2 regions of the Tindallia californiensis genome follow, and region 1 is predicted to be linked to the other one. Evidence: a T-box and tRNA genes for the amino acid it is inferred to sense, from the RefSeq annotation. Region 1 holds a T-box; the other holds one or more tRNA genes.
What was found. A T-box is a leader RNA that pairs with one kind of tRNA and senses whether it is charged. The one in region 1 lies ahead of pheS (phenylalanine--tRNA ligase subunit alpha), so its partner is inferred to be a tRNA-Phe.
Positions count from the first base shown of each region.

Region 2: it has a tRNA-Phe gene. The T-box ahead of pheS (phenylalanine--tRNA ligase subunit alpha) is inferred to sense a tRNA for this amino acid. The anticodon was not compared.

Region 1 covers NZ_FNPV01000001.1:347,438-356,849, reverse strand. The annotation lists gene infC (translation initiation factor IF-3) at 141-671, shown strand; gene rpmI (50S ribosomal protein L35) at 702-890, shown strand; gene rplT (50S ribosomal protein L20) at 917-1,276, shown strand; gene BLV55_RS01675 (TrmH family RNA methyltransferase) at 1,358-2,176, shown strand; T-box leader at 2,208-2,429, shown strand; gene pheS (phenylalanine--tRNA ligase subunit alpha) at 2,493-3,512, shown strand; gene pheT (phenylalanine--tRNA ligase subunit beta) at 3,549-5,948, shown strand; gene zapA (cell division protein ZapA) at 6,036-6,563, shown strand; gene tyrS (tyrosine--tRNA ligase) at 6,591-7,814, shown strand; gene nagZ (beta-N-acetylhexosaminidase) at 7,903-9,186, shown strand.
Region 2 covers NZ_FNPV01000005.1:1,372-10,783, forward strand. The annotation lists gene BLV55_RS07525 (DegV family protein) at 1-202, shown strand, start outside; gene BLV55_RS07530 (SpoIID/LytB domain-containing protein) at 299-2,311, shown strand; tRNA gene BLV55_RS07535 (tRNA-Gly) at 2,381-2,454, shown strand; tRNA gene BLV55_RS07540 (tRNA-Ser) at 2,459-2,550, shown strand; tRNA gene BLV55_RS07545 (tRNA-Pro) at 2,573-2,649, shown strand; tRNA gene BLV55_RS07550 (tRNA-Phe) at 2,655-2,730, shown strand; gene BLV55_RS07555 (ATP-dependent helicase) at 2,799-4,940, shown strand; gene BLV55_RS07560 (Dps family protein) at 5,011-5,448, opposite strand; gene BLV55_RS07565 (YczE/YyaS/YitT family protein) at 5,648-6,286, shown strand; gene BLV55_RS07570 (hypothetical protein) at 6,485-6,718, shown strand; gene BLV55_RS07575 (S-layer homology domain-containing protein) at 6,720-8,129, shown strand; gene BLV55_RS07580 (cysteine desulfurase family protein) at 8,210-9,370, shown strand; gene thiI (tRNA uracil 4-sulfurtransferase ThiI) at 9,375-9,412, shown strand, end outside.

The sequences.
Region 1 (9,412 bases):
ATGACATGACTGCGAAAGTGGTTTATATTTCGGGGTATAATGTGTTGATGTCTATGAAGCGGATGGTGTTCACCATCCGCTTTTACATGTCATAAAAACAGGTCATGCGTGATTCGTTCTAATTCTGTTATCCACAAAGTATTCAGGGAGGTGCCATTACGATTAAAGAACTTCAAATCAATGAGGAAATCAGAGAAAAAGAAGTAAGGCTGATTGATTCAGAAGGCGAACAGATGGGAATAGTTTCAACGAAAGAAGCACAAAAAATGGCGGACGACAAAAGTTTAGACCTGGTAAAAGTAGCGCCCCAAGCAAAACCGCCAGTATGCCGGATTATGGACTATGGTAAGTACAAGTATGAACAGGCAAAAAAAGAAAAAGAAGCAAAGAAAAACCAAAAAATAATCAACATTAAGGAAATTCGGTTAAGTCCCAATATCGAAGAACATGATATGCAGGTGAAAGCAAATCAAGCCATTAAATTCATTAAAAATGGAGACAAAGTCAAAGTTACGTTACGGTTTAGAGGGCGTCAGTTAAGCAATATAGGACTGGGTCGTAAAGTAATGGACGAATTTAAGGAAATGATGGCAGAGCATACGGTTGTTGAAAAAGCAGCAAAAATGGAAGGGCGACAATTAATTATGTTTCTTGTCCCTAAGGCTCAATAGAGAGTATTACTTATTTAAGGAGGAAATGTTATGCCAAAAATGAAAAGTCATCGAGGCGCTGCTAAGCGGTTCAAAAAAACAAAATCAGGATTACTGAAACGAGCAAAAGCATTTAAAAGTCATATTTTGACAAAAAAATCGGCAAAGCGTAAAAGAAAATTAAGAAAATCAGCAACTGTGTTTAAAGGTGAATTGAAAAAAATCAGAGAAATGATCTAAAAGATTAGCTAAGGAGGAAAAAAATCATGGCCAGAGTAAAAAAGGCGGTAAACGCCAAGAAAAAACATAAAAAAATATTGAAATTAGCAAAAGGGTATCGTGGAGCCAGAAGCAAGTTGTTTAAAACAGCAAATGCAACGGTTATTAAAGCATTAAGCCATGCATATAAAGGTAGAAAACTTAAAAAGCGAGACTTTAGAAAGTTGTGGATTACAAGAATTAATGCGGCGGCTAGAGTGAACGGCATGTCCTATTCTCGTTTTATGAATGGTCTTAAACTGGCAGGCATAGAAATGAATCGTAAAATGCTTTCTGAAATGGCCGTTCATGACAAAAATGGCTTTGCGCAACTGGTAGAATTATCAAAAGAAAAGTTAAACGCTTAATTATAAAAACCCAAAGTGGATCGATACCCTTTGGGCTTTGTTTTATATTCATTTTTTATTAAAATCACAAGGATGTTGCTGATGAAAGAGAAAACAATTGAAAGCACTTCGAATATAATGGTAAAAAAAGCTACGACGCTTCATTTGAGAAAGCATAGAAAAAAAAGTCAACAGTTTTTGCTGGAAGGAGCACATGGTATTAAAGATGCCTTGAAAAGCACTTCATCGATCGAATGTGTTTTTTATGACGAAAAAATAAAGTCTTCACCGGATGGGAAAAGCTTGATCCAAGAGTTAGAAGATGAAAAGATTAGCGCGTTTCACGTGACAGAACCTGTAATGAAAAAAATTGCGGACACATCGACTCCGCAAGGCATTGTTGCCATTGTATCCATGCCGGTGCATGAAGTAAAGCAGGTTTTAGAGAACAGTTCTTATGTGTTGATCCTTGATGCCATCCAAGATCCGGGAAATATGGGGACGTTAATACGATCAGCCGACGCAGCTGGTTTTGATGCGGTTATTCTTATGCCAGGCTGCACTGATCCATATAGTTCAAAATGTATTCGGTCAGCCACCGGTGCGATGCTTTTTTTACCAGTAGTGGAAACCTCATCATTTGGAGAAATACTAAGCATCATGGAGGCAAAGGAATATCATATTTTGGGAGCGGCATTGACGAATGGAATATCCTATACCCAGGTAGAATGTCGAGCACCAATAGCTTTGATTATTGGTAACGAATCAAAAGGAATTTGTCCTGACATATTAACAGAAGTTCATCAGACGGTTACAATTCCAATGCTTGGAAAAACGCAATCGGTTAATGCGGCAATAGCGGGCAGTATTTTAATGTTTCATCTGTCCTCTTCTTGTCGAAAAACAAAAACTATGCTATAATGTTGAGAAATTTATAGATTTAGAAATGACATATAAAGCGATGATTGAGAAAGTATGTTGAAGATTTCTTCCTGCAGAGAAAGGTTGCCTAGGCTGTGAGCACCTGGAAGAATTACAACGGAAGTTCACTCAGGAGCACCGGTGTTGAATCAATAGTAGGCACTCGGCGGGAAGAACCCGTTATCATCTTTAAGTGGCATAGATTAAAATGATGCTATTAGGGTGGTACCGCGGAGCAGCTTTCGTCCCTTGATGGATGAAAGTTTTTTTGGTTTTTGATGATCAGTTTCTAATAAGGAAGGAGAGTCATTTCAACATGAAAGAAAAACTGGAACAACTTCAGCAAGAGGCTGCACAAGTTTTAGAAAAGGTAAAAGAAGCAAAAGAAGTAGAAGAAATTCGAGTAAAGTACTTAGGTAAAAAAGGAGCTTTAACCGAAGTTTTGAGAAGTATGGGAAGCCTCCCTAAGGAGGAAAGGCCTGTCGTTGGTCAAATTGCCAATGAAGTTCGGGAGTCTCTTGAAAAAGCCATTAGCGAGACGAAAGAACGTATCCATGCGGAGGCCATGGAAGAAAGACTGGCGAAAGAAACAATCGACGTAACCATGCCTGGAAATCCACCGGTTCGCGGATCAAGACACCCTTTAACGCAGGCGCTGGATGAATTGAAAGAAGTGTTTATTGGAATGGGCTTTACTGTGGTGGAAGGGCCTGAAGTGGAAACTGTCAGTAATAACTTTGATATGTTAAATGCTCCGCTAAATCATCCTTCCAGAGATTTTTCGGACACCTTTTATATAGATGAAAATACGATTTTACGAACACAAACATCTCCGGTACAGGTTCGAGTCATGAAACAAAACAAGCCACCGATACGAGTTATTTCCCCTGGGCGATGTTTTCGGAACGATACACCTGATGCTACCCATTCGCCAATGTTTAACCAGCTTGAAGGATTAGTGATTGATGAAAAAAGTACACTTGGTGATTTAAAGGGAAGTCTTGAGATTTTTGCAAAACATCTCTTTGGAGAGCATACACGAACAAAATTTCGTCCCCATTACTTTCCTTTTACAGAACCAAGCGCTGAAGTAGATGTTACCTGTTTCAAATGCCAGGGTAAAGGCTGCCCAATGTGTAAAGGCAGCGGATGGATTGAAATGCTGGGTTCTGGAATGGTTCACCCAAATGTATTGAAAAATTGTGGAATCGACCCAGAAAAATATAGCGGATGGGCTTTTGGAATGGGCATTGATCGGATAGCGATGCAAAAATATGGCATTGACGACATTCGATTATTATATGAAAATGACATCCGTTTTCTGAAACAGTTTTAAGAAAAACATGGCTACCTTCAAAGGAGGATTTGAATAATGCTTGTACCCGTAAATTGGTTAAAAGAATATGTAAATGTGAATGTTGACGTAGATGAACTAGCAGATAAAATGACAATGTCCGGATCTAACGTAGAAGAAGTTAAGCAGTGGGGAGAAGGATTGGATAAAATTATAGTAGGAAAAATCACTAAAATAGACGTTCATCCACGAGCTGATAAACTGGTTATTGCGCAGGTGACAACAGGCAATAAATCGCTGCAAATTGTGACGGGCGCTCAAAATGTAGAAGAAGGGAACCTCATTCCCATAGCTGTAGAAGGGACAAAGCTTCCCAATGGAATGGTTATTGAAGAAACTGATTTTAGAGGAGAGCTCTCTCAGGGAATGATGTGTTCACCAGATGAATTGGGAATTCCTAAGCATATGATTCCGGAGGAGTTCAAGGATGGTATATGGATTTTAGATCCAGGAGCACCAATAGGAGCAATGCTTACAGAAGTGATTCCTGTGGCCGAAAAGGTTATTGAGTTTGAAATTACTTCTAACCGACCTGACTGTTTGAGTGTGTTGGGATTAGCCCGAGAAACAGCCGCAACCTTGGACACAGAAACGAAGTTTCCGGCAATTACCTTGAAAGAAGAAGGCGTAGACTGGAAAAAAGAAAGTAAAGTAGCTATTGAAGATCTAGAAGGATGTTCTCGATATACAGCTAGAAGAATCAGCAATGTAAAAATCGGCCCATCGCCACAATGGATGCAGCAACGTCTTATTCAGGCAGGTATAAGGCCTATCAGTAATGTGGTAGATATTACTAACTATGTCATGCTGGAGACAGGGCAGCCCTTACATGCTTTTGATGCTGATAAGATAAAAGATCAGCATATTATTGTTCGTCAAGCAAAAGACGGAGAAATTTTTAAGACTTTAGATGGAGTGGAGAGAAACTTAACATCGGAAATGACTTTAATCGCTGATTCGCAAGGAGCTTTAGGAATTGCGGGTGTTATGGGTGGTGAAGAGTCAGAAGTGACAAAAGATACTCATACCATTATCTTGGAATCGGCAAACTTTAATCAAGAGCGAATTCGAAAAACGTCTCAACTTTTAGGCCTTCGTACTGAAGCGTCTTCTCGCTTTGAAAAAGGCATGGACCCTGAAGGTTGTCTTCTTGCATCCAATCGAGCATGCCAGTTAATTGAAGAGCTAGATGTTGGCGTGATTGATAAGGGTGTATTAGATGAATATCCAAATCCTGTTAAGCAAATGAAAACCACTCTTCGACCTGACCGAGTAAACGCTTTACTAGGAACCGATCTTTCTGTTGAAGAGATGGTAAGAATACTAAATAAATTAGAAATACAGTCAAAAGTGGTTGGTGATAAAATAAACCTCACAGTACCCACTTTTCGAAAAGATTTACAGCAAGAAGCTGATTTTATCGAAGAAATAGGAAGAATTTATGGATTTGATAAAATTAAGCCTACCTTAATGAAAGGGGATATTATGGTAGGTGGGTTATCAGAGCGTCAAAAGATGGAAGAAAGGATTAAAAATGCATTAATTTCTTGTGGCTGCTTTGAATCTCTAACCTATTCATTTGTAAGTCCCTCCAGTGTGGATGCCATTCGGATAGCGCCAGGCAGTTTTAAAAGAGATTTTGTGAAATTATTAAATCCGTTAGGTGATGAAACAAGTGTGATGAGAACCACCATTGTACCGAATATGATGGAGGTAATGGCTAGGAATATTCATCGAAATGTAACCGAAGGTCGTTTTTTTGAAATAGGAAATGTTTTTTACGCTAAAATGGGAGAAGAAAATGCGCTCCCATTAGAGGTTCGAGAGCTTGTAATTGGAAGCTTTGGGAAAGAAGAGGACTTTTTCGCACTAAAAGGTGTGGTACAGTTCTTACTGACAAAGATTGGTATCGATGAAGTGGTCTATGAAGCAGAAACCAATCATCCAAGTTATCATCCTGGCAGGTGTGCTACTATTTATGCTAAAGGAAAACTGCTCGGCAATTTAGGGGAAATCCACCCCAAAGTAGGGCAGCAGTATGATCTTGACAAAGAAAGATGCTATATCGCTGAATTGAATGCTGATTTATTGCTTGATATGGCATCCGTTGCTCCACAATACAAAGCCTTACCTAAATACCCTTCTATCGTAAGGGATTTAGCACTAGTGTTGGAAGAAACAATACCTGTAAAAGCGATTGAAGATATTTTGAAGGAACATGGCGGTGAATGGATGGAATCCTTCCAACTATTCGATATATACCAGGGGGATCAGATCGGAAAAGGATTGAAAAGCGTTGCCTACACCATGACCTTCCGACATCCGGAAAGAACACTGAAAGATGGAGAAGTGGATGGAATTATAAAAAACGTGGTGAAAGTATTAGAAGAATCTACTGGTGCAGAATTAAGAGCATAGAAACCGTAAAGAAACTATCTTCTGTACGACACCATTGAAAATATGCTACAATAAAAGCAAAGTTTTCAGGTGAGGGGTGGGTTGTCGTTGGCAGATAATAGAAATAGAGTTATTCTGAAAATTAATGGACAGGAGTATCCTATCGTTGGCAATGAGTCGAAAGAATATTTGATCAGGATTGGAACTTTTGTGGATGAAAAAATGCAGGATGTAGCTAAAAATAACCGGCAGCTAAGCCTGTCAATGGTAGCTGTATTAACGTCTATTAATATAGCTGATTTATATCTTAAAAAAGAAAGAGAAAAAGCCACATCAAAAGAAGAACCACCATTGAAAAATGATGATATTCTTCATGTTCAAAAGGAGTTGCACCAGAAAAATCAATCCTTAAATCAGGAAAAAGAACATAGTAAAGCACTGCAAAACAAACTTACCCTGATGAGGAAAAAGGAAGAAGATACTAAAAAAGAAGTACAGGAGATGCAAGGGAAACTTACGGAAAAAGAGGATCAGTTAACGAAAGCAAACGAAGTGATCAAAGAATTGCAAGATCAGCTATATGAAAGCCAGTTACAGGTAGCTGAATTACAGAAAAATAAAAAAACACAGATTTGATAGTGGCTAAGGGAGGCAAAAAAGGAAATGTCTAATGTGTTTGATGTGCTTAAAGAGCGGGGGTATATAGCCCAGGTTACTCATGAAGAAGACCTTCGTGCCAGAATGCAAAAAGACCCTATTACTTTTTATATAGGCTTTGATGCAACGGCAGAAAGTTTGCATCTTGGTCATTATGTTCAAATTATGGCAATGATGCATATGCAAAATGCGGGGCATAAACCGGTTGTTTTACTTGGTGGAGGAACCACTATGGTAGGAGATCCTTCCGGAAAAACAGATATGAGAAAAATGCTTACAGCAGATCAAATTCAGCACAATGCTCAAAGGTTTAAAGAACAATTTGAAAAATTTCTTGATTTTTCTCCAGGAAAAGCTGTTTTGGTTGATAATGCAGAGTGGTTAATGGATCTAAACTATGTTGATTTTCTGAGAAAAGTAGGTAGACACTTTTCTGTCAACCGTATGCTTTCGGCCGAATGCTATAAAGCAAGGCTGGAACAAGGCCTTACTTTTTTAGAATTTAATTATATGATTATGCAGGCGTATGACTTTTTAGAGCTTTATCGAAGATATGACTGCCAGCTACAAATGGGCGGGGATGATCAATGGTCTAATATACTGGCGGGATATGAACTGATTCGCAAAGTAGAAAGCAGCAGTTCATATGCATTAACCTTTCAGTTGCTAACCACCAGCGAAGGAATCAAAATGGGGAAAACGGAATCAGGGGCTCTTTGGCTTGATCCGGATAAAACTTCTCCTTATGAATTTTATCAGTATCTTCGAAATGTAGATGACAGGGATGTGGAAAAAACCCTTAAACTGTTAACCTTCTTGCCATTGGATGAAATTAGTCAACTATGTAAGGTGGAAGGTGCGGCTTTAAATAAAGCAAAAGAAATACTTGCTTTTGAAGCAACAAAAATCGTACACGGTGAAGAAGCGGCGAAAACAGCAGAAGAAGCAGCAAAAAACGTTTTTTCTGGAAGATTCGCGGAAAATGTACCCACAACAGAATATGAAATAGCTGATTTTAAGGAAGGAAAAGATATTTTGACACTTTTGACAGAAGCAAAGATTGTATCATCACGTTCTGAAGGGAGAAGGCTGGTGCAACAAGGAGGCATCACACTTCAGGATGAAAAAATAACCGATATTGATTATAGAATTACAGAAGATTCTTTTCTCGAAAAGTCACTAATGATAAAAAAAGGCAAAAAAACCTATCATCGGATTCTTGTCAAGTAATATCATAATGTTATAAAGTCATTACAGTCCCTGATAAGCTTATGCTTTTAGGGGCTGTTTTTTCATCCAATTCTGGGAGGGTAATCTATTGATACAACAAAATACAATCAACACTAAGAGAGATCGCAAAAAAAACAGATATGCAGCATTGATTTTGTGCTGTATGCTGTTACTTGTATTCGTATCAGGGTGTAGTAAAAACACGCTGAACTCGAACAAAGAAAAGGATAATCAACAAAACAAAACGGATCTTCCGAAAGGATCGGTAGAAGAAACAAAAGACGAATGTAATGAACATAATCAGGAAATACAGGAAACAAAAGAGGGATTGATAGAAGGGATGACTTTGGAAGAAAAAGCCGGGCAGGTTTTGATGTTAGCCTTTAGAAATGATTCAGAAGGAAGATCTGTTACTCATATGGATAAAGAACTCGAAAAGATGATAACAACCATAAAACCAGGTGGCGTTATTTTATTTTCTGAAAATATTGAAGAAGAAGAGCAAATAAAGACCTTTATTCGAGATTTGCAATTATCGTCAAAAATTCCAATGTTTGTAGCTGTTGATGAAGAAGGGGGTCGCGTCTCACGACTCACTGGAAAGAATATGGATTTTCCGACATTGCCTGCTAATCGATATTTGGGACAGGAAAAAGAGATAGGATTTATACAGGAAACAGGTCACCAACTAGGGAGTCGCATGAAAGAGTTAGGTTTTAATATGAACATGGCACCGGTGGCTGACGTAGATAGCAATCCTCAAAATCCTGTTATTGGTGACCGATCCTTTGGGGCGGATCCATATAAAGTAGGTGAAATGGCAACCGCTCAAGCTTTAGGTATGATTGAAACAGGAGTGATACCTGTTCTAAAACATTTTCCAGGTCATGGAGATACTTCTGAAGATACACATTTTCAGCAGGTGGTGCTTCATCATACCAAAGAGCGAATGCAAAGCATAGAGTTAATACCGTTTCAAAAGGGAATTGACAAAAATCTTCCTGTTATAATGACGGCACATATAATGGTTCCTGCCTACGATGAACATTATCCGGCAACCCTTTCGAAAGAGATTGTTGAAGGTCTTTTACGTCAGGAAATGGGCTTTAATGGAATGGTGATCACGGATGCTCTGGATATGGCCGCCATTACGGAATCCTGGGACAACTCGCAAGCGGCGATAAAAGCCCTTGATGCGGGTGTCGATATGCTCTTGATGCCACCGGAACCAGAAAAGGTTCATAAGGAAATTATAGAAGCCGTAAGGGAGGGAAGGTTAAAGGAAGAAAGATTAAATGAGGCGGTGCTTAGAATTTTAAAGTTGAAAGAACCTTTTGAACTAATGCCTTGTCCACTGCAGAATGATAAATAACCATACCACAATTAAGGCTGGAAGAATTAAAATTTCTACATCTTCAAAAAATCCAGTTACTAATGCACTCCAAATCACAGCTGTTGATATCATGATAACAGTGAGCCATTTTCTTTTGTGAGTATTCATTGTATAACCTCCAGACATTGTAAATAGAATCTTCTTTACAGAATGATACCCATAAAAGACGAGTCTTAAAAAGAGAGCAAGGATATGATTGACACCG
Region 2 (9,412 bases), on a different contig from region 1:
TATGATAAATGATTCAATTTGTTCATATGAATCGGTGAAGCTTGTAATTGTCCATTGTGATGCCGAAAAAGAAGCCATGCGTTTACAGAGTATGATAACAGAACAAACTGGCATCAAAGACATAACGGTTACTACTATGGGACCTGTAAACAGCACACATGTTGGGATTGGAGGTATTTCTATATGCTATGCACCAGTGTAATCCTTACAAATCGATAACAGATTATTAAAAACTATTTACGGTAAAGTGTTTTTTAAGTAGAATATATTTATTCTAGTAATAAGGGGAGCCGGGATTATGAAAAAAAACAAGTTTATTACTTTTGAAAAAGCTTTATTAACATGCTTTTTTTTGATCTTACTGATGGCTAGTCAAGGAATGAAAGTTTATGCACAACTGGAAGTGGGTGATAAAACAGGTGAAGTTTTATCAACGGATATTATTGCCAGTATCAACAATAAACATATTCCATCTTTTAACTATAATGGGTATACCGCTGTTATTGTTGAAGATTTAAGATCCTATGGTTTTGATGTAAGATGGATTCCAGCGAAAAGGATGTTAAGTATAGAACGTGATTTTCAAAATAATATTGTAGGAAAAGAAGCGTCTACAGATAATAATACAAGCCCCGGTCTTAAGTTATATGATGTTCTATATACGGACATTCAAACCTATATCAATGGCGAAAAAGTTGAATCTTACAATATTGATGGACAGACGGTGATATATTTTAACGCTTTATCAGAGGTTGGAAACATAGAATGGAATCAGGATGCAAGAATGGCTTCACTTTATCTTGAAGATACAGATCAAAAAGTTGCTAAATCAGAGGAAAGCAATGAAGAAATAGCTAAAGCTGAGATAGAACAAATAAATAGTGAAAATTCAACAAGAAGATCTACTAATACGCCTGTTACGCGACAGAAAACAAGAGTAGATCCTGATGCACGCTTTTTGCAAAAGGGTAATTATCATCCATCGATGATCCCTCATAATATTAAAATAGGGCTTTATTTTGGTGAAACAGCCGTATCATCTATTAGTATCGAATCTGATAGTGGTTTTCAAATGGGCATGTTTGCGAATGACAATTTTAAGGATGTATTGACATTAAATGATGCAAAAAATATTACAATTAGTCAAGAGTCATACTATTATGTTGGTTTAGAAACTTCGTTTTCATCATTAAATCAGATGAATGAAGAAATGAAAAGAATGAGAAAGTATACGGATGAAAACTTAGTATACGCTAGAGTGACAGATGGTTGGAACATCTATATGGGTCCTTTTCATAGCAAAACAGAGTCTGCAAATGCCGTGAAAGACTTAGGGCATACAGATGAAACGAAGTGGAAAATAATAGAGCCATCAAACAAGTATATTGCTATTTCAGCTTCAAATCAACCTTTTATCATATATGATAAAAATGAACCTATTTATCTTGCATCAGCAGGTCAAGATTATACGAATTCAATTATAAAAATCGGATCAAAAAAATACAGAGGAGCTGTTACCGCGTTAATAGATAATAATAACAGATTATCTATTATTAACGTATTGCCTATGGAAAAGTATCTTTATGGTGTTGTTCCGAGAGAAGTGCCTCATAGTTGGCCAGAAGAAGCCTTAAAAGCACAAGCTGTTGCTGCTAGAGGATTTGCAGTAGCAAGCTTAAATAAATATGAAAGCTTGGGATTTCACTTGTGCAGTACGGTTAATTCTCAAGTATATGGCGGTTACGAAGCAGAACAACAGCGTACAAATCATGCTGTTGATGCAACAAGAGGCCAGATAATAACCTACAATGGTCACCTAGCAATTCCATACTATCACTCAACTAGTGGTGGACATACTGAAGACAGCGAAAATATTTGGACTAATGCAGTACCTTATGTCAGAGGTGTTTCTGATCAATACTCGTATTCTTCACCACATACTAATTGGGAAAAAACCATATCTGGTGAAGAAGCTCGAGATCTTTTGAAGAATCATAATATCATGATAGGGGAATTAGAACACATGTATGTCGCAGAAATTTCCTCAAATGGAAGAGTGCTTTCGTTTATGGTGGAAGGAAGCCTTGGGCATAGCGAACTGATAAAACAGGAAAGCAGGAATGTATTTGGATTAAGGAGCAGTTGGTTTCAGTTGGAGTATGATACAAAAAACGATATCTATTATTTTGAAGGAAAAGGGTTTGGTCATGGTATAGGAATGAGCCAGTATGGGGCTAAAGGAATGGCAGAAGCAGGTTATCGATATGATGATATATTAAAACATTACTTTACAGGTGTAAGTATTCAATAATATGTATTGACAAATGATATTAAATTTGTTATTATGTTTCTTGTGGTTACTACTTATCACAAGCAACATGCGGGTGTAGTTCAGTGGTAGAACTTCAGCCTTCCAAGCTGATCGCGAGGGTTCGATTCCCTTCACCCGCTCCAAACTGGAGAAGTACTCAAGTAGGCTCAAGAGGACGGTTTGCTAAACCGTTAGGTCGCTTATGCGGCGCGCGGGTTCGAATCCCGCCTTCTCCGCCATATGGCTTATAGCCAATTTCATCCGGGTGTAGCGCAGTTTGGTAGCGCACATGGTTTGGGACCATGGGGCCGGGAGTTCGAATCTCTCCACCCGGACCAGTTTTGCCCAGATAGCTCAGTCGGTAGAGCAGAGGACTGAAAATCCTCGTGTCCGTGGTTCGATTCCGCGTCTGGGCACCACAAAACCAGCTTTTCGCATAATTGTGCGAACAGGTGGTTATTTTTTAAATAAAATAAGGAGCGTCCTCATGGTACTAAAATGGCTGGAAAGACAACACGATATAAATCTAAACTACCAGCAAATAGAAGTGGTCAATCATTTTTCAGGCCCGGCACTTGTCTTAGCAGTTGCTGGAGCAGGTAAAACTACTTGCATATGTACAAGAACGGCTAATCTAGTACTGGAAAAAAAAGTAGATCCAACAAGAATAGGAACGCTTACTTTTTCTAAAGCGTCAGCTATCGATATGAAAAACAGGTTTAGCAAACTATTTGCTCCACTAATACCTGCCGTAAAAAAAGTTCACTTTTCGACGATCCATTCTTTTTGTTATCAAATATTAAAGCATCATTCGATCCAAACACAATGTTCATTTCATCTTATCGAAGGAAGCTCACGACTAAATCATAAAAATATTTTACTCAGGAAGGTTTATCATTATCATTATAATGATTTTATGAGTGAAGATACATTAGAAGAGATAGATCGCCTTATTGGATATGCAAAAAATCATTTAATGACAAAAAAAGAAATTGAGAAATTAGATACGAATATAGAAAAATTTTCATTAATCTATGATACTTATGAAAAATATAAAGCTAAAAATCACTTATTAGATTTCAATGATTTATTGACGAAGACATATATTCTGCTGTTAAAGAATAGAAAGTATCGTGAATTTTTTAGTAGACGTTTCGATTTTTGGCAATTAGATGAGTTTCAAGATGTATCCCCGGTACAATGGGAAATTATCAAACTAGTTTTGAACAATGATAAAAATATTTTATGCGTTGGAGATGATGACCAGACAATTTATAGCTTTCGAGGCTCATCACCATCTATTATGCTTGGTTTTGGTGAGCATTTTAGTAAGTCTAAGAAATATTATATAGAAGAAAATTTTCGTTGTGGATCAGAAATCATTAGAATAAGTAAGGGCTTTATTCAAAACAATCATCATCGGTATCATAAAAATATTTTTACACGAAATGAAAAGCGTGAAGTGCCAGAAATCGTAGTCTATCGCAATGAAAAGGAGCAAGTAGAAAAAACAATTCATTTAATATCGAATCGGCTAAAAGAGAACAAAGATTGTTCAATAGGGATATTGTACAGAAAAAACGTATCCGCTTTGCCAATGATTCATCGTTTACTAGCGTTAGAGATCCCTTTTAGCGTAAGGGATCAAGCGACAAAAGTATTTAGGCATTGGATTGTTAAAGACATATTGGATATCATTGACTATGCTTATAATCCCCACCAAGAAGATTTACTTAAACGAATTTATTACCGAATATGCGGATATATAAAAAAAGAACAGTTAGAGCAAGTGCTTAACACACGATCACCCAATCGGCATATTATTAAATCTATTTTAACAGAATCAGATATTGAAGAGTACCAGGTATTAAAATTGAATAAATTGGCAAGTTCTTTAGAGGAATTGAAAACAAAGAAGGGGAGAAACATCTTAACACATATTCTGCAATCCATTGGATATGAAGAATTTCTGAAACGTAATGGCTCGCTTTCTATCACCTCTTCTGATCATATTATAAGCGTACTATATCAACTAATAGAAAAAATAGAAGAACCGCTGGAGTGGCGCAATTATTTGAATGAAATAGAAGGAGAAATAAGTAAGCTTAAAGCGGCTAAGGATCATCAAAACATAACCCTAAGCACTATTCATTCAGCAAAAGGACTTGAGTATGATTATGTATTTATTATTGATGTAACAGAAAATATTATACCAAGTTTAAAGGCAGAAGCACAAATCAGCGAAAAAAGTATCATTGATCAAATTGAAGAGGAAAGAAGATTATTCTATGTTGCCATGACAAGAGCAAGAAAAAAGGTGACAATGTCAACCTCTTCTAAAATAATCAACAAAGAACAAAAAGAATCGTTTTTTCTTGATGAGATAAAATGTCAGATACCATACGCTAATTCCTTGCTAAAAGCAATTAAAAAGCATTATGATGATAAAGTGACAGAACGAGAGATATCGCTGGATACTGGTTCAGTTGTTTTTCATCATCAGTTTGGAGAAGGGGTTGTCTTACACAAAAAAAATGATTTTGTGGTTGTGAAATTTGGAATAGAAGAAAAAAAGATTTCTATGAAGTATGCTGGAAAAGTGCTAAAAAAAAAGAAGCGTGAAAGATAAAGCAATTTTAAAAGCCCGAATTGCTATTCGCAATTCGGGCTTTTAAGGATAAGGTCAAGCCTGCATAGGCTTATTTTGTTAACATGGATTTGATGAACCATAAGTTTTTGCTGTAACCAGCTACATGATCCTCAAATTCAGCTACTACTTCAAAGTCGCCATTTTCGTCAGCGTCATTTCTAATATCAGTTGCAAGAGCTTTCATTTTTTCTAAGTCTTTTTGAACAATTTCAAGAGCTTCATCTCGGCTAAACTTATCTTTGTCTAACTCGGTTACGGAAGCATGTTTAAGATAATCAGAGATTTTAGCTAACGGGCTAATATCACGCATTTTCATTAATTCAGCAACGGCATCAAACTTTTCAAACATATCATCATACACTGATTCAGTATATTCATGAATTTGAACAAATTGTGGTCCAACCACGTTCCAGTGTACGTTGTGCAGTTTGATGTTCAGAACTGCCAGATTTGATAAATACTCATTCATTTTTGTGTAGTCTTTCATGATGTTCCTCCTTTAGGTAATTGTAATGCTCTTTTGCAACTATTTATATTATACCACAAAGAAAGCAATATAAACATTAATTGATAATAATTATTAAAATTGTTTTCGTCTCAAATTGCTTATCTGTTATAATAGTTATCTAAAGGAAGTACTGGTATTTTTATATGGAAAGGGTGAGTTTTTGGTGGAGTGGTTTGCAATGATCAAAAGAGTCATTATATATATCGTAGGTATGTTTTTGTTGGCAATGGGAGTAGCTTTTTCTATTAAATCTGGACTAGGTGTTTCGCCCGTATCATCCTTTCCATACGCAATGAGCATTGTTTTGGATAAGGACGTGGGATTAATGTCGGCATTAGTGTTTATGTTTTATGTAATGGTTCAAATAGCTCTATTAAGAAAAGAATTTCATCCTAAAAATTTGTTGCAAGTAGGTGTTGCAAGCATGTTTGGTATTTTTGTTTCTTTTTCAAATGCGTTGCTAATAACGGTATACCCTGACACCTATCTATCGAGAATTTACTTGCTTTTAATTAGCTTAGTGTTGATTGCAATCGGCATTATATTTTATCTTACGGCAAACCTTGTTCCGCAGCCACCCGAAGGGATGGTTTTATCAATACAAAAAAAGACAGGAATACCATTTTCTAAAGTGAAAATTATTTTTGACTGTAGCAGCGTCCTTGTTGCAGCATTTTTACTTCTGGTAGCTACAGGGCAAGTACAAGGTTTACGAGAAGGAACATTAATTGCTGCCTTAGGCGTTGGAAAATTAATAGGAATTCTGTCAAAATGGCTTAGGCCTGTATTGATTTCGTTTATAGAAAAAGCGTATTGATTCAAAAATTCTTTTGCAAGATAGTATTATCGTTTTAATGAAAGGGTATATAATATTTCAATATCATGCGGAAGGATGAAGAGAATGATTATTGAGTTAACAGACTCACTAGTACAGAGTATGAAAAAAAGAAAGAAAAAGACAATTACTGTTGAGGAGAAAACCAGAAAATATTGTTGAGCAGCGCCTTATATCCCTTTGGTAAAAGGTGAAAAACCAAAACGAGAAGAGGAATATCAGAAACTGATCATTAAAGATGTAGAAGTATATGTCCATAAACAATTGAAGTATAGTAGCAAAGTACTTAAAATAGAAATTAAAAAGTTTTTTGGTTTTCATATTATTTATGCCTATGATCCTGAAACTATTTGCCTCTGTGGTGGGTATTATAAAGAAGAGCATAAAAAAACTAAGGATATGACGGAGGGTTAAGATGGTTAAAGTAAAGTGGATTGCTATTTCTGTAATTATATTTCTGAGCACTAACATAACAGTAGTTGCAATGTTTGATGACACGCAAGATCATTGGGGAGAAGAATATATATTTTGGGCAACCTTTGATTATTCAATTTTTACAGGATATCCTGACGGAACATTTCGGCCGGATAACCAGATTACCCGAGCTGAGTTTATTTCTATTTTGAATAAGTTATTGCTATTAGCTAATGAACCGTACCCACAAATTACATCAGCTTCAATAAGGTATATAGATTTTGACTCTGAGCACTGGGCATATTCTCATGTTCTATCTTTTTATCAGAGAGCGAAAGGGGCGAGTCATAATGAAATTGATTTAAAACAAGTTTTTTCTGGACCTAGGCTAAAGCCAAATAAGGAAATTACTCGTTATGAAGCAGCTTTGATAAGTGCCAGCATCACAACACCAAGCTTAAATAAGGAGATGCAGACACCTACAAAATTATGGGATATAGATCTTCAAAATCCTAAAAATAAACAGATACAAAACTTAGTTACTAGGGATATCATTACAGGATTTCCCGATGGTTCTTTTAGACCTGAAAAGCCTATAACCCGTGCTGAGGCAGCTTCTTTAGCCAAAAAGATATTTGAAGATTTAAGCTATGTTAAAGAAGATTATTTGGTACCTCTTCCAATGATAGAAAATCAGAGGCCTAACTATCCAATCTTTACTATGGTGGCGGAAATCTATGATTTGAACAATACAAAAGGACACAGGCGCTTTGTTGATGCTGTTACTTCATTGGAATACATTGATATAATAGGATTTATACCTTACGAAGAACGTAATTTATATGATACAGATCCAATAAAAACCTTATGGGAACTGGTTGACTCCGGTTATTCAAATAAAATAGGCACTCACTATTATTTAATAAGAAAGGATGAGTCCTTAACCTTACAACAGAAAAAAAAATTGACTAATGAAGCAATCCAGCAATATCTTTCATTATCTGAAAGATATATTGATGGAATTATTGATTTTATGGAAATTAGCAAAACCTATGCCGATACCGGTCTTTTTGAAATGGCAGCCCAAAAACTTCAAGAATCTACATTACAAAAGAAAGAAAACTTAAGAATGGCAGATCTTCTTAGTGAACACTACATTGATAAAAACAACCTGGAGAAAGCTTTTAATATATACTGGAGTCTCCTCGAAGAAACCAACGATTTTGATATTTTGATAAAGACAGTTCAAAATATTGCCTATATCTCGAACAAATCTAATAATATTAATGAATCGATAAAAATACTCGAAAAAACAAACGATGCATTACAATTGAAAACATTAACAGAAAATGAAAAAGAAGAACTTGTTTATTTAATAGATGCGATTCATAAGCAGCTACTGCTCCAGTAGCTGCTTTACATTTATACATTTTTTCGTTATGATATAACCTGTAAGTTAAAGATAGAATGATAGTAAAAAGGAGTTAATTGATGCAAATTTACTTAGATCATGCGGCCACTTCGCCGATAACATCAGATGTATTGGAAGAAATGAATAAAGCTTACATGAGTCTATATGCGAATCCCTCTTCTGCCCATTCTTTTGGCAGTAGAGTTGAAAAGCGTTGTAAAGAAGCGAAGAAAAAAATATCGAAATACCTTTCGGGCAATATGGATCAAATGATCATTACTTCTGGTGGGACGGAGTCAAACAATCATGCTATTTTTAGTCAAGGGATAAAAGCATTTCAAAAACCAGACAGTTTTCTAACTTCATCCATAGAACACAAGTCAGTTCTGGAACCAATGAAATTTTGGTCACTATCAAAAGAACTGAGCGTACTAAATGTAGAAAAATCTGGACAGTATTCTTTGGATCATTTGGAAAATCTATTAAAAAAAGGAAAAAATCATGTTGCTTTTATTTCTTTAATGCATGTAAATAACGAAACAGGGATTATTCAGCCAATTGAAGAAGCTGTAAAATTAATTCAAGAGTATGCTCCTGATGCCTTCATACATGTAGACGGAGTGCAAGCATTTGGGAAAATATCAATTAAAAATATTCTTTCATGGGTAGACGCTTATAGCATAAGTGCTCATAAAATTAAAGGTCCAAGAGGAATAGGGGCGCTTTGGGTTAAAAAACCCGATAAACTACTGCCGTTGATACGAGGAGGCGGACAGGAAAATAACAACCGTTCTGGGACGACAAACACTCCGGCATTACTAGGTTTTGAAAAAGCGGTATCGAATTGTCATCAAAATATGGAAAAGAATAATCGTAAAAAACATGAGATCAGAGAAAAGATCATAAAAGAACTTAGCAAGAAAGTAGATGATTTTCATATCATTGAATCAGCAACCAGTCAGGTGCCATCTATTATCATGATAGCCTTTAAGAAGATGAAAGGAGAAGTTTTGATACATTCGTTGGAGGCGGATGGAATATTTCTTTCAGCAGGATCGGCATGCAATTCAAGTAATAGTAAAATAAGTCATGTGATAAAAGCAATGAATGTACCATCGGAATGGGAAGATGGGATTATTCGAGTAAGTTTTGATGAAATGCTTGAAGATCAAGAAATAGTCTATTTTACGGATAAAATAGCAAAACACTGTAAACAGATTAGAAGATGGGTAAAGAGGTGAATTAATGGTTCGAAAAGAAATTATTATCCGTAGTGGAGAAAC